2 regions of the Serratia sp. LSHTC3 genome follow, and region 2 is predicted to be linked to the other one. Evidence: predicted binding sites of a transcription regulator. Region 2 holds the regulator's gene; the other holds the start of a gene.
The links. The regulator CRP, encoded in region 2, controls carbon source genes, mostly activating them, when cyclic AMP is high. The targets are predictions, from matches to a motif close to ATGTGANNNNNNTCACAT.
Positions count from the first base shown of each region.

Region 1: AC2CGI_RS12635 (YjcB family protein) is a predicted target of CRP. The motif match lies at 3,090-3,107, and genes of this name have one in related genera.

Region 1 is NZ_JBXUNP010000002.1:1,107,129-1,114,459, forward strand. Features, by position in the region: gene AC2CGI_RS12615 (multidrug efflux MFS transporter) at 1-311, opposite strand, end outside; gene AC2CGI_RS12620 (cysteine hydrolase family protein) at 567-1,139, shown strand; gene AC2CGI_RS12625 (FUSC family protein) at 1,136-2,152, shown strand; gene AC2CGI_RS12630 (MarR family winged helix-turn-helix transcriptional regulator) at 2,245-2,694, shown strand; gene AC2CGI_RS12635 (YjcB family protein) at 2,732-3,013, opposite strand; gene mrdA (penicillin-binding protein 2) at 3,308-5,233, shown strand; gene AC2CGI_RS12645 (penicillin-binding transpeptidase domain-containing protein) at 5,341-7,059, shown strand; gene AC2CGI_RS12650 (SRPBCC family protein) at 7,066-7,331, opposite strand, start outside.
Region 2 is NZ_JBXUNP010000007.1:18,911-26,241, reverse strand. Features, by position in the region: gene AC2CGI_RS21480 (YccS/YhfK family putative transporter) at 1-1,104, opposite strand, end outside; gene crp (cAMP-activated global transcriptional regulator CRP) at 1,155-1,787, opposite strand; gene AC2CGI_RS21470 (OsmC family protein) at 2,170-2,577, shown strand; gene AC2CGI_RS21465 (phosphoribulokinase) at 2,615-3,484, opposite strand; gene AC2CGI_RS21460 (YheU family protein) at 3,636-3,869, opposite strand; gene AC2CGI_RS21455 (hydrolase) at 3,866-4,846, opposite strand; gene AC2CGI_RS21450 (LysE family translocator) at 4,965-5,567, shown strand; gene AC2CGI_RS21445 (PhzF family phenazine biosynthesis protein) at 5,578-6,360, shown strand; gene tauA (taurine ABC transporter substrate-binding protein) at 6,475-7,331, shown strand, end outside.

The DNA.
Region 1 (7,331 bases), on a different contig from region 2:
GCGAACAGCTGCCAGACGTTGGTGGCCAGCCCCTGCAGGGCGATGACGATCGCCATGCCCAGCGAGGCGCGCAGCAGCATCAGCTTGCGGCCTTTGCGGTCGGCGAGGCTGCCCCACAGCGGCGACACCACCGCCGAGACCAAAAAGGTGCCGCTGAACACCAGCCCGGACCACAGGCTGAGGGATTGATGATCGCTGACGCCGAGCTGTTCGACGTACAGCGGCAGAAAAGGGAGGATTTGGCTCATCGCCAGCCCGGTGAAGAAACACCCGAGCCAGACCGAGATCAGATTGACTTTCCACGCTTCCATCGACTTGTCGTACCACTTTGAATTTGGAGGGATTTGTTAAGCAAGATAATAATAACACCGCGAACTGGCCGGCGCGGGGGAAATGCGTGAGAAAACGTAAAGCCCGTCGGCGGCGTTGTTACATTTCGCTATAAAATAATAGCTATATTATCATAGGTATTTATTTTAAGCTACTCCACCAAGCCGCTCAACAATTCGGCGGCGCCACACTCTCTCTACCCATTTCGCCGTGTCGGCGGCAAGGAGACGCTTTCTATGAATACCGCACTGATCGCTCTGGATTACATCGTGGATATCTCCCACCCGGAAGGAAAAATTGCGCGCTCGGCGCAGCAGGTCATTGAGCGCGATGCTATCGCGCGGGCAAATAGCGCATTGTCTCTCGCGCAGCGCAAGGATTGGCTGCGCATATTGGTTAAAGTCGGTTTCGCGGCCGGCTATGTCGATCAACCCAAATACTCGCGGATGTTTGGGCAGGCGCATCAATTTGGCGCTATCGCACTGGGCCAGCCGGGCACGGATTTTCATCCTGATTTAGCGTCTGATTTGGGGGAGTTAACCATCGTAAAACCGCGCGTCAGCGCGTTTTATGGCACCAATCTGGATGCGACGCTGCGCGCCCGCCGCATTGAACGGTTGGTGATCTGTGGGGTCAGCAGCACCTGGGCGGTACAGGCGACGGCGCGCGACGCGCACGATCGCGATTATCAGGTGCTGATACTGGAAGAGGCTTGCGCGGCGGCCACGGCGGAAGAGCACCGGATCTCGATGGAAACGCTTGCCACTATTGCCGATATCGTCACGCTGGAACAACTGAGCGCATTGTGAAGCTGCTGCGTGAAGAAATCGCCTGGCGTCAGCTGCGACGGGGAGCATGGGTGTTGGCGCCGTTGCTGGCCCTGAGCCTGGCGACAGGCAATGCCAACTGGCTGAAGGCTTCGGTGGTCACCATATCGCTGTTTGTCGTTTGTGAGCGCCTTGAACTGGCGCCGCTCGGCGTGGCGCTGCATGCGGCGGCATTGCTGCTGCTCTTTATGGCGCTGCTGTGCGCCATGCACACGCCGGTAATCTTCATTTTGGCGTGCGTGTTGGCAGCGGCGGCGGCGGTTGGGATCTCCGCGTTCGGCGGCAAGCTGCGATCCCTGGGGAATTTTATTTTTATTCCGGCTCTTTATCTGGCGTGTGAAACCGCTGAAGGTGGCGCCGGCGCGCCATTAGCCCAATGCGGCTGGGCGCAGCTCCCTTTTCTGGGGGCAGCCGTCTTGCCGGTGCTGATGCTTGCACTGGCGGAGCATCGGCGGCTAGCGCGGCTGTCGACGAGTGACAGCCTGCATCATTATCTCCAGCTGCGCCGCAGCGATGAGCTTGGCGCTCGCGTGGCCTGCGGCGAGGCTTTGCTCGCCGTAAGTTGTGCCGTTGCACTGTCGGCGGCGATCGTTGAGTGGCAACACCTCGATTACGGGCAATGGGTGATCTGGTCGGCCGTCAGCGTGATCAGCGGCGATATGGCCGCTACGCGCAACAAACTCCGCCAGCGTGCGTCAGGCGCATTGCTGGGCGTGCCCGTCGGTATTTTGCTGGGTAGCCTCATGCCGCATGGCAATGTGGGTTATGAACTGCTGAGCGTGGTGACGATGCTCACCCTGGTGTCTTTTCATCGTTATACCTTGGGGTTTGGCGCCCGTTGCGCCTGCATCGCCTGCGCGTTGGTGATTGCAGGAAAAGCGCCGTCGATCGCCGCAGAAAGGGTGGTCAATGTGTTGCTGGGCGGTGGCATCGGTCTGCTGTTCGCTTTGGCGGTGCATGCGGTGTTGCCGCTCAACGCCGGCACCCGCCAATAGCGAGCTGGCATATTTCGTCCGCCAATTTCGGTTGACCGTTTCCGGTCTCGGTGTGAAAGTACGGACAAATCTATCGTTATCTATTGATGCCAATGAAAAAAGATCATCCTGAAGACGTGACGCTGCTGCGCACGCAATTAATGTCGCTGGTGCGCCGTTTGCGGCGCGAGTCGCGCAGCGACGAAAAATCCTGGGCCCAGCTGATGCTGCTGGGAGCTATCGATCGTCACGGCGGCGAGGCGACGCCGTCGCTGCTGGCGGAGTCGGAGCGCATGCGTTCCTCTAACCTGGCGGCCGCCTTACGGGAGCTGGAGGCCGATGGGCTGCTGGTGCGCACGCCGGATGCTGAAGACAAACGCCGGGTGCGGGTGCGCCTGACGCCCGCCGGGCTGGGCCTGTTGCAGCAAAGCCGCACCCGGCGCGAGGCGTGGCTGCTGGCGGCGATGGAAAGCTGTTTAACGGAGCAAGAACAGGCGCAGCTGATCGAAGCGGGGGCGTTGATGGCGCGGCTGGCGGCGGCGCCGTCAACGGACGCGGAATAATCGGCGGGGCGGCAGATGCGCCGCCCGTGCAGCGAGGTTACGGCATCGGCCAATCGGCCGGCATGGTGCTGACGACGTCCACGTAGCGATCCCAGGCCGATGACCAGAATTGGGTGAAGGCTTCCAGGGTGAGGTGGATGCCCATCAGGCCCATCACGAACCAGCAGGCGGTAAACAGGCCCAGGCTGCTGAACATGAACGCCATACCGTTGCGGCTGGTTTTACGGCAAACGACGTTTAACTGGCTGGCGAAGAACATCATCACGGCGCTCAGCAACTCCCAGCGCATCATGACTAAACCGGTGGCAATGGTACTCATCGAACTTGATCCTATGTAACAAAAAGCCGCATCCGGCAGGGCGCCGACAGGGAAATGCGGGGGAATAACGGGAATAATGTGATTCAGATCACATTGTAGCATTGGGGCGAACGGCGGCTCAATGGGGCGCGCGGTGAAAAAATCGCCGACGGTAACATTCCAATATGCTGAAACAGTTATGCCATTTCATTAGCAACCTTTTCATGGGGCGGCGCGCTCGATAACGCTATGCTTGCCGGCTTTTCAGTTCCCTGATTTTACGGGGAAATGTGACGCAAAAGGTACCGGCACCGCATGGCCCTGTTAAAAGAAAAAATTCGCGACCACTCTGCGGAAGAGAGGCTGTTTATCCGCCGGGCAGGCGTAGCGCTGGCGCTGGTGGTGGTCTGCTTCAGCGCGCTGATCGTTAACCTCTACCGGCTGCAAATCCGCCAGCACGGCTTTTACCAGACGCGTTCCAACCAGAACGACATCAAAATGCTGCCGCTCGCCCCCAGCCGCGGGTTAATCTTCGATCGCAATGGCACTCCGCTGGTGCGAAACGTGACACTGTATCGTGTCGAAATCACGCCCAGCAAAATCACCGACATGGCGGCGCTGCTGCAGGCGCTGACGCCGATCGTCGATCTGACGCCGGAGGACATCAGCGCGTTTCGCGACGATATGCACCACAACAGCCGCTACAAGCCGGTGACGCTAAAAACCGGGCTGAGTGACACTGAGGTGGCGCGCTTTGCCGTCAATCAATACCGTTTCGACGGGGTGACCATCGATACCTATCAGCAGCGTGAATATCCTTACGGCGCCCAGCTGGCGCACGTGCTGGGCTATGTGTCGAAGATCAACGACAGCGATCTCAAGCGCCTGGACAAGGCCGGCCTGAGCGAGAACTATGCCGCCGACCGCAACATCGGCAAACAGGGCATCGAAGCCTATTATGAGTCAGAACTGCACGGCACCACCGGCTATCAGGAGGTGGAGGTGGATAACCATGGGCGGGTGATCCGCTTGCTGAAGGAGCAGCCGCCGAAGGCCGGCAAAAACATTTACCTGACGCTGGATCTGCCGCTGCAGCAGTACATCGAATCGGTGCTGAAGGGGCAACGCGCCGCGGTGGTGGTGGAAGATCCGCGCGACGGCGGCATTCTGGCGATGGTCTCCAGCCCCAGTTACGATCCTAATCCCTTCGTCAAAGGCATCGGCTATCAGGCCTATAAGGCGCTGCTGGGCAACCCGGATCTGCCGCTCATCAACCGCGTTACCCAGGGGTTGTACCCGCCGGCTTCCACGGTGAAGCCCTACATGGCCGTTTCGGCGCTGTTCGCCGGGGTGATCACGCCCACCACCACCTTTTTCGGCGCGCCGACCTGGACGCTGCCCGGCACCGAGCGGCGCTACCGCGACTGGCTGAAAACCGGCCACGGCATGCTCAACGTCACCAAAGCGATCGAGGAATCCGCCGATACCTTCTTTTATCAGGTGGCGTATGAGATGGGCATCGATCGCATTCACCACTGGCTGAGCCAGTTCGGCTACGGCCAGTCGACCGGCATCGATCTGAACGAAGAGTACCGCGGCGTGCTGCCGAGCCGCGACTGGAAGCTGAAGGTGCACAAAAAAGGCTGGTATCAGGGGGATACGGTCTCGGTGGGCATCGGCCAGGGGTATTGGGTGGCGACGCCGATCCAGATGGTGAAAGCCTTGAGCACGCTGCTCAACAACGGCCGGGTGAAAACGCCGCATCTGTTATATTCGCTGCAGCAGGGCAACCGGGTGACGCGCTACCAGCCGCCGGCGCAAACGGCGCAGATCGGCGATCCCAACTCGCCTTACTGGGGCATCGTGCGCAACGGTATGTACGGCATGGCCAACTTGCCGAACGGCACCGGTTACAAGCTGTTCCACACCGCGCCGTATCAGATCGCCGCCAAATCCGGCACCTCGCAAGTGTTCAGCCTGAAGCAAAACCAGACTTACAACGCCAAAATGATCCCGGTGCGGCTGCGCGATCACATCTTTTATACGCTGTTTGCGCCCTACAAAAATCCCCGGGTGGCGATGGCGCTGATCCTGGAAAACGGCGGTGGCGACGGCGTGGTGGCGGGGCCGACCGCGCGCGCGATCCTCGACCACATTTTTGACCCGGCCAACGCGCCGCAGCCCGGCGATACGCCGCAAAGTAAACCGCAGTTAAACGACAGCGCGGATGTGCAACGGTGATGCGGTTTGTTTTTACTTTCTTACAAACTGCAATCTCCTGACCATTTCCGGCAAGGTAGACTGAAATAACACCATAAACTGAATAAAAACGTAGGGTTAACACAACAGTGGCGCCATCGACCAAAAAGAGCGGTAAAACCTATTCCACAGTTCGTTTCGGCTGGATATGCGCCGGCATGCTGGTCTGTTTTTTTCTGTTGGCGTTCAGGGTCGGTTACCTGCAACTGCTGGAACACCAGCAGTTGGCCAACCAGGCTGACCAGCGTTCGATCCGCACCCAGGTGGTGCCGACCAACCGCGCCATGATCACCGATCGCAACGATGAGGCGCTGGCGGTCAGCGTGTCGTCCCAAGACATCGTGCTGGATCCGAAGCATATTCTCGATACCCAGACCGATACCGGCAACGAACGCTGGCAGAGCATGGCCAACGTGCTGAAGATCCCGCTGGCGGACATCCAGCACCTGATCCAGAGCAACGCGCGCAAACGCTTCGTTTATCTGGCGCGCAAGGTGGAGGACGATAACGCCGCCTACATCAGTAAGCTGCACCTGACCGGCGTCAGCACCGAGCAGGATTTCAGCCGCTTTTATCCGATGGGCCAGGACGCCGCCGGGCTGATCGGCATCGTCGGCCAGGACAATCAGGGGCTGGAAGGCATTGAGCTGGGTTTCAACCCGCTGTTGCAGGGCAAAAACGGCCTGCGGGTCTATCAGAAGGACGGCAGCGGCGCGGTGATCGGCGTGCTTAAAAGCGTGGATCCGGTGCCGCCGCCGAACGTGACGCTCAGCATCGATAAATTTATTCAGTACGTGCTCTATGCGCAGATCCGCGACGGCGTGGTGGCTAACCAGGCCGACTCCGGCTGTGCGGTGCTGGTCAAGATCGACACCGGCGAGGTCCTCGGCATGGCCAGCTACCCGTCGTTCAACCCGAACAACTATGGCAGCACCCCGGCGAAGGATATTCGCAACGTGTGCAGCAGCGACAGCTTCGAACCGGGCTCGACGGTGAAACCGGTGGTGGTAATGGTGGGGCTGGAGCATAAGCTGATCCGGCCGGATACGGTGCTGGACACCACGCCGTATCGGGTGAACGGTCACCTGATCAAAGACGTCGGCCATTGGTCGAAACTGACCATCACCGGCGTGCTGCAAAAATCGAGCGACATCGCGGTATCGCACATTGCGCTGGCGCTGCCGGCCACGGTGCTGCCGGCGGTCTACCGCAGCTTTGGCCTGGGGCGACCGACCGAGCTCGGCATCGGCAACGAGAGCAGCGGCTACTTGCCGCAGCATCGCGAACGCTGGGCCGATATCGAACGCGCTACCTTCTCCTTCGGCTATGGGCTGCGCGTGACGCCGCTGCAGATGGCGCGCGAGTATGCCGCGATCGGTTCCTTCGGCATTTATCGGCCGCTGTCGATCACCAAGGTGACGCCGCCGGTGATGGGGCAACGTATTCTGCCGGCGGATACGGTTCGGGCCGTGGTGCATATGATGGAGAGCGACGCCTTGCCGGGCGGCAGCGGGGTGAGCGCCGCAGTGCCGGGCTACCGGCTGGCGATCAAAACCGGTACCGCCGAGAAAATGGGCCCGAGCGGCAAATACGACGGCGGCTACATCAACTACACCGCCGGCGTGGCGCCGGCCAGCGATCCGCAGGTGGCGCTGGTGGTGATGGTCAACAACCCGAAAGCCGGCAAGCACTTCGGCGGTTCGGTGGCCGGGCCGGTGTTCGGCAAGATCATGGCCCAGGTGCTGGAGCACATGAATATTCTGCCGGATGCCCAGCCGCTTAACGTGGTGTCGTCGGTCAAGGGGTAAGGGGGATTAGCGCGATTCCAGCAGGCGCTTCAGCGCCTGCAGATCGGCGTTCACCAGCCCGACGTCGCGGGCGAACAGCGCGTCGTCCATGTCCGGCTGGCGGAACAGGGTGAAGATCACCTCGGCACCTTGTCGGTTGGCGAGCGCGCGCAGCGGCACGTAGACTACGCCGCCGTCCGGCAGCGTCACCCAATGATCCAGCACGCCGAAGGCATTGGGCGCGCTAAATCGAATGCGGATCCGCCCCTGCGGGGTCTCCGCCATCCAATCTT
Region 2 (7,331 bases):
CCGCGCGGCGTTGCGCAGGGCGGTGGATTTGAACGACAGGTAGCTGGCCAGCGCCGGCCAAAACGGCAGGCGGTGCTGGCCGGGCATCAGGTCGCGGCGGTACAGCGGATGCTGGGTGCGCAGCAGGCGAGCGATGCGGCTGAAGTGGTAATAACAAAACTGGCCGACCGGGTTATCGGGATGCTGCGCCGCCATTTTTTCCAGCGCCGCCAGTTCGTGGCTCATGGAGAAGCGCTTCGAATGTTGATGGTAGAGAATATCGTGCGCCACCACGCGCAGCCGGCCGGCGATCACCTGAGCGTTGCGGCGAATGATCGCTTCGGCCTGGCTCTGCTCCACCAGTTTTTGCACCTCCTCCGGCAGATGCAGGCTGACGGTGATGTGCTCCTGCAGATCCATCGCCACCTGAAAGGCGCGCTGCAGGCGCTTTTGTTCGAGGTTGTTGGCGTGCGGCAGGAAATTGAGCTGTTGGTATAAAAGGCTGATCAGATCCATCACCTTTTGTTGGCGCACCAGCAGCGGCGGCAGCGCGGTTTGCGGATCGGTGTGCTGGGTCAGCAACGAGTATTTGGCTTCGAAATAGTCAGCCAGCTCCAGATAGAGCTGGCTGAGCGTCTCGCGCATTGGCTGTTCTTTCCACAGCTTGAACCAGAACCAGGTGAATAAGCCGTACCAGACGGTGCCGATCGCGTACAGCAGCGGCGCCTGCCAGAGGGGTACCGTGCCGGCCGTGCTGAGGGCGAAAATGGCGGCCACCAGCGCCGCCGGCAACAGCCGGGCGTGCAGCGGGCTGATTTCGCCGGTGATGCCGAGCAGCAGCGCCAGGCCCAGCATCAGCGCCGGCAGCGGCACGTGCCACAGCAGTGCCTGTTGCAGCAGCACGCTGCTGAAGGCGAACAGCGAGCCGCCGACGATCAGCCGTTTAAAGAAGCGCTTATGCGGCGTGTCCAGACCGGCGATATTGCAGCAGGCGGGCACCAGAGAGAACATCAGGCCGAGCTGCAGCTGGCCTATTAACAAGCCGAACAGCACCGGCAGACACAACACCAGCGTTTGTCGCAGTGCGTAGTTGATTTCCGGGTGGTAGATCAGGCGGCGCCACATGGCAGAGAGCAGATAAAAAAACGGCGCAGACTGCGCCGTTTCTTCGGGGATTAACGGGTGCCGTAGACGACAATGGTTTTGCCGTGGGCGGAAATCAGGTTTTGATCTTCCAGCATTTTCAGAATACGGCCAACGGTTTCACGCGAGCAGCCGACGATCTGGCCGATCTCCTGACGGGTGATCTTGATCTGCATGCCGTCCGGGTGAGTCATGGCGTCAGGTTGCTTCGCCAGATTCAGCAGGGTTTGCGCGATGCGGCCGGTCACGTCCAGGAAGGCGAGGTTGCCCACTTTTTCGGAGGTGACCTGCAGGCGGCTCGCCATTTGGGCGGACAGACGCATCAGGATGTCCGGGTTCACCTGGATCAGCTGGCGGAATTTCTTGTAGGAAATTTCGGCCACTTCACAGGCGGTTTTCGCGCGAACCCAGGCGCTGCGCTCCTGGCCTTCTTCGAACAATCCGAGCTCGCCGATGAAATCCCCCTGGTTGAGGTAGGACAGGATCATCTCTTTACCTTCTTCATCCTTGATCAGCACCGCGACGGAGCCTTTCACGATGTAGTAAAGCGTTTCGGCCTTTTCACCTTGGTGAATCAGCGTACTCTTCGATGGATATTTGTGGATATGGCAATGAGACAGGAACCATTCGAGAGTAGGGTCTGTTTGCGGTTTGCCGAGAACCATTCGCTGTTATCCTCTGTTGTTATCGCTGCCTTGTGTCACAGGGGTCAGAGTTCCCTGTAAAACCCGCCTGTAGCCGCAGTTATGAGCGAGGGCTACCGGCAAGTTTTGAGGCGTGTCATAAAAATACGCTGTCGCTCTAGCATATTAACTTGCCGTAAGCGCTGCAAGCTACATTCTGTTAACATACCGGTAAAGGAGCCTTTCTCTGGGCGTTTCCCTGAAATGCAGTGTCCCGGAAAGATTTATTGCGGCTCTGTTTGTAGCACAGAGTAAGGCGGGTGTCTCGTGTTGTCTCGCTTCAGCATGATTAGCATCAGGTTACGTTGCCTGTTTCTATGCGAAAGCGTACTCTGATTTTAAGAAATCAACCGGAGTGACCAGAATGCAGGCAAGAGTTAAGTGGGTGGAAGGGTTAACGTTTTTGGGGGAATCGGCCTCCGGCCACCAGGTGCTGATGGACGGCAACGCCGGTGATAAAGCGCCCAGCCCGATGGAGATGGTGCTGATGTCGGTGGGCGGCTGCAGCGCGATCGACGTGGTATCCATCCTGCAAAAGGGGCGCAACGACGTGCGCGACTGCGAGGTGAAGCTGACCTCCGAGCGCCGCGAAGAAGCCCCGCGGTTGTTCACCCATATCAACCTGCACTTCATCGTGACCGGCCAGGATCTGACCGACAAGATCGTCGAACGTGCGGTGAACCTGTCGGCGGAGAAATACTGCTCGGTGGCGCTGATGCTCAACAAGGCCGCCACGGTAACCCACAGCTTCGAGATCCGCCAACCGGCGTAATCGAGGCGGAGCGCGGCCGGCGCCGCGCTCAACGCATTTATTCGATCTTCTTGCCTTCCAGCAACCGTTGCACCAGCGGCGCCATGATCAGCTCCATCGCCAGCCCCATTTTGCCGCCCGGCACCACTAACGTATTGATGTGCGAGATAAACGATCCCTGCAGCATCGCCAGCAAGTAGGGGAAGTCGATCTGGTCCAGCCCGCGGAAGTGGATCACCACGAAGCTTTCATCCAGTGAGGGAATGGCCTTGGCGGCGAACGGGTTGGAGGTGTCCACCGTCGGCACGCGCTGGAAGTTGATGTGGGTGCGCGAGAACTGCGGCGTAATGTAGTTGATGTAGTCTTCCATCGAGCGCACCACCGAATCCATCACCGCTTCGCGGGAGTGGCCACGTTCGCCGGTATCGCGGATCAGCTTCTGGATCCACTCCAGGTTGACGATCGGCACCACGCCGACCAGCAGATCGACGTGTTTGGCCACGTCATGGTGCTCAGTAACCACGCCGCCGTGCAGCCCCTCGTAGAACAGCACGTCGGTCGGCGCCGGCAGCGGCTCCCACGGGGTGAAGGTGCCCGGCACCTGATTGTAGGGCACCGCTTCGTCGTAGGTGTGCAGGTACTTGCGCGAACGGCCGGTGCCGTTTTTGCCGTAGTCGATAAAGCTCTGCTGCAGCAGGCCGAAGTCGTTGGCCTCGGGGCCGAAATAGCTGATGTGTCTGCCCAGATCGCGCGCCTTGCGGATCGCCGCGTCCATTTCCGGCCGGGTATAGCGGTGGAAGCTGTCGCCCTCCAGTTCGGCGGCGCGGATCTTGAGCTGCTGGAAGATTTTACGGAACGCCACGCTGGTGGTGGTGGTGCCGGCGCCGCTGGAACCGGTCACCGCGATAACGGGATGTTTGGCAGACATGATGGTTGTCACTCCGTGTTGAATGCGCCGGCGTCAGGGGATTATTGTGGCTCTTGTTGACGCTCTCTATGTCAGGAAAAAATGGCGCGCGCTGGTTTGCAATGTCCCATTGTTACCTGATTTTTTCCGTCAGTCATAGAACCGGGCGCCACTAAATTTCTTCCTGCCCGGCGCGGAATTGGCCGCGCGGCATGATGTTGACGCTCTCATGCAGTTCCGACCACACCAGCACCACTTCGCCGTTTTTCAGCTGGCGGCGCACGTCCTCCACCTTCTGCTCCAGCGAGCGTTCGTGTTCGCCGTAATCGGTGCCTTCGCGCAGCACAAAGGATTCGATCAGGCTGTTCAGGGTGTCGGTTGCCAGTTCTTGCCAGGGAATAATCACGTCGGAATGTCCAGATAAGGGGAAAGCCAGGCCGGAATGCGATGCTCCAGCCACATGTGTGGTTTTTTCAGCGTGCCGCCGACGAAGCCGACGTGGCCGCCGAACTCAGTCAGCTGATATTCGATATTGCGCGGCAGGCCGGCGACGTCGGGGATCACCTCAGGGGTCATGAAAGGGTCGTCCTTCGCATGGATGATCAGCAGCGGCGTCTGGATAGACGGCAACAGCGGCAGGGCGCTGCAGCGGCGATAATAGTCGGTGGCGTCGCTGAAGCCGTGAATGCGCGAGGTGATGGCGTCGTCGAATTCGCGAATGCGTCGCAACCCGTTCAGCTGTGACAGTTTGAGCGGCAGAGTGTCCGGGTAGTGCAACAGCTTGCGGGTGGCGTTTTGTTTCAGCTGCCCCAGCAGGTAGCGCTGATAAACGCGGGAGAAGCCTTGCTCCATGCGGTAGGCGCAGGGTTCCAGCATCAGCGGCGCCGAGACCACCACCGCCGCCTGCAGCAGGCTGTCGGCGCCTTGCTGCGCCAGATAACAGGCCAGCATGTTGCCGCCGAGCGAAACGCCTACCGCCGCGGTTGGCACCTCACCGTAGCTGTCGCGCAGCCAGCGCAGGAAGAAACGCGCGTCTTCGGTTTCACCGGAGTGGTAGATGCGCTGCTTGCGGTTGGGCACGCCGCTGCAGCCGCGAAAGTGCATCACCACCCCGAGCCAGCCGCGCTCGCGCCAGGCGTTGAGCAGGCCGTGCGCGTAGGGGCTGTAGAAGCTGCCTTCCAGGCCATGAAACAGCACCGCGCGCGGCTTGGCGCGCGCCTGCGCCGGATCCTCGCTCCAGGCGAGATCGACGAAATCGCCGTCGGGCAATTCCAGCCGTTGCCAATGCGGTTTCAATAACACGCGGCGGCGCACCAGCCGCGGCAACAGCGTTTGCAGGTGCGGGTTACTGGCCCCTGTCAGAGGGCGAAAGGTGTTAGGCATAGGCTGAGTAAAATGTTGTGGGCGGCTATTGTGAGATCCCTAGCGCACTGTTAGCTTCAATACCAAGAATTAACAATGATACTGCAAAAAAGCGCCTTGGGTGAGGAGCACCCGTGCCATGGAACCGAGTTTATTCCTTTCGATGCTGGGCTTCCTGTGGGTCGCCGCCATCACGCCTGGCCCCAATAATATGCTGCTGACCACCTCCGGCGCTAACTTCGGCTTTATGCGATCGCTGTGGCTGATGGTCGGCATCATGCTCGGCATGCAAAGCATCTTGCTGCTGGTGGCGTTCGGCGTCGGCAGCCTGATCCTGGTCTACCCGTCGCTGCACCTGATCCTGAAAATCCTCGGCAGCCTGTACCTGCTGTGGCTGGCGTGGAAAGTCGCCACCGCCGCCTATGAAAAGCTGGAAACCGACGTGGCGCCGCCGCAGCCGGTGCGGCTGTATCAGGGCTGGCTGCTGCAGTTCCTCAACCCGAAAGCCTGGCTGATGGCGCTGGGGGCGGTGGCGAGCTTCAGCCTGGCGGGCGATAAGTACAACGGTTCCATTGCGGCGATCGCGCTGGGCATTGTGGTGGTGAACATCGTCGCCGGCATTATCTGGCTGGCGTTCGGCACCCTGATCGGTCGCCTGCTGCGCAGTAAAAAGGCCTGGGTTATCTTCAACGTTTCCATGGGGTTGTTGACTGCAGCCTGTGTGTTACTGATCTGGCATTAAGGAGTGAACGATGGCGGAAAACTATTATCACGTGGTCGCCTTTACCGGCGAAGGGTTGCGCGGCAACCCGGCCGGGGTCTGCCTGCTGACGCAGCCGCTGCCGGCGGAGCGGCTGCAGGCGATCGCTAACGAGATCGGCCTGTCGGAAACCAGCTTTGTCTGGGATGACGGCGACATGACCGCCATCCGCTGGTTTACCCCGGAACGCGAGGTCGATCTTTGCGGCCACGGCACGCTGGCGGCGGCGCATGTGATGTTCAGCGCGGTTAACCCGGCGCTGAAGGATATTCGCTTCAGATCGGCCGGCGGCGAGCTGTTCGTCAAGCGCGATGAGCGGGACGGGGAGCGGCTGGTGCTTGATTTCCCCGCCAGGCCGCCGCAGAAAGTCGCCGAACCGGCAGGCCTCGCGGCGCTGCTGGGCGTGCAGCCACAGGAAGTGTGGCAGGCGAAAGCGCTGCTGGTGGTGCTTGAAAACGAGGCGCAGGTGCGCGCGCTGCGGCCGGACATCCCGGCGCTGATCGCATTGGCCGGCCGCGCAGTGATCGTCACCGCGCCGGGTGACACCGTGGACTTCGTTTCGCGCTATTTCACGCTCGACGGCGGCGAGGATCCGGTGACCGGCTCCGCGCATTGCACGTTGATGCCCTACTGGACGGCGCGTCTCGGCCGCCATCGGCTGCACGCCCGGCAGATTTCGGCGCGCGGCGGCGAGCTGTTCTGCGAACTGCAAGGGGACCGCACGCTGCTGGGCGGCTACGCTCACGTGTTCTTGCACGGGACGATCGCGCTGTGATCCGTTTTAATATTACCTAGGGTAATAAAGAAGACTTTTTTATTCTTTTATCGCCCGTCATCGCTCAGATAAAACTGTCAGCAACTGAACAGATTTTTATCAACGGAGCGGAACATGGCGGGCAAACTCTTTTCTTTACGCAACGCGGCGCTGCTGGCGTTGTCGCTCAGCGCGGCCAGCGCCTACGCGGTGGACGTGACCGTGGCGTACCAGACGTCGGCGGAGCCGGCCAAGGTGGCGCAGGCGGAAAACAGCTTCGCCAAACAGTCCGGCGCGACCGTCGACTGGCGTAAGTTCGACAGCGGCTCCAGCGTGCTGCGCGCGCTGGCCTCCGGCGATGTGCAGATCGGCAATATCGGCTCCAGCCCACTGGCGGTGGCCGCCAGCCAGAAACTCCCCATCGAAGTGTTCCTCATCGCCTCGCAGCTCGGCAGTTCCGAAGCGCTGGTGGTGAAGAATGACATCAAAAGCCCGCAGGATCTGATCGGCAAGCGCATTGCGGTGCCGTTTATTTCCACCACCCATTACAGCCTGCTGGCTTCGCTCAAACATTGGGGCATCAAGCCTGAACAGGTGAAGATCCTCAATCTGCAGCCGCCGGCCATCGCCGCCGCCTGGCAGCGCGGCGACATCGACGGCGCTTACGTCTGGGCGCCGGTGGTCAACGAACTGGCCAAACAGGGCAAGGTGCTGACCGACTCCGCGCAGGTGGGCGAATGGGGCTCGCCGACGCTGGACGTGTGGGTGGTGCGCAAAGACTTCGCAGAGAAACATCCCGACGTAGTAACCGCCTTTGCCGCCAGCGCCCTGCAGGCGCAAAAGGCCTACCTGGCGGCACCGGAACAGTGGCTGAAAGATCCGAGCCATCTCAGCACGCTGGCGCGCCTGAGCGGCGTGCCGGAAGCGCAGGTGCCGGAACTGGTGAAGGGGAACCGATATCTGCCGGTGGCCGATCAGGTCGCCCAACTCGG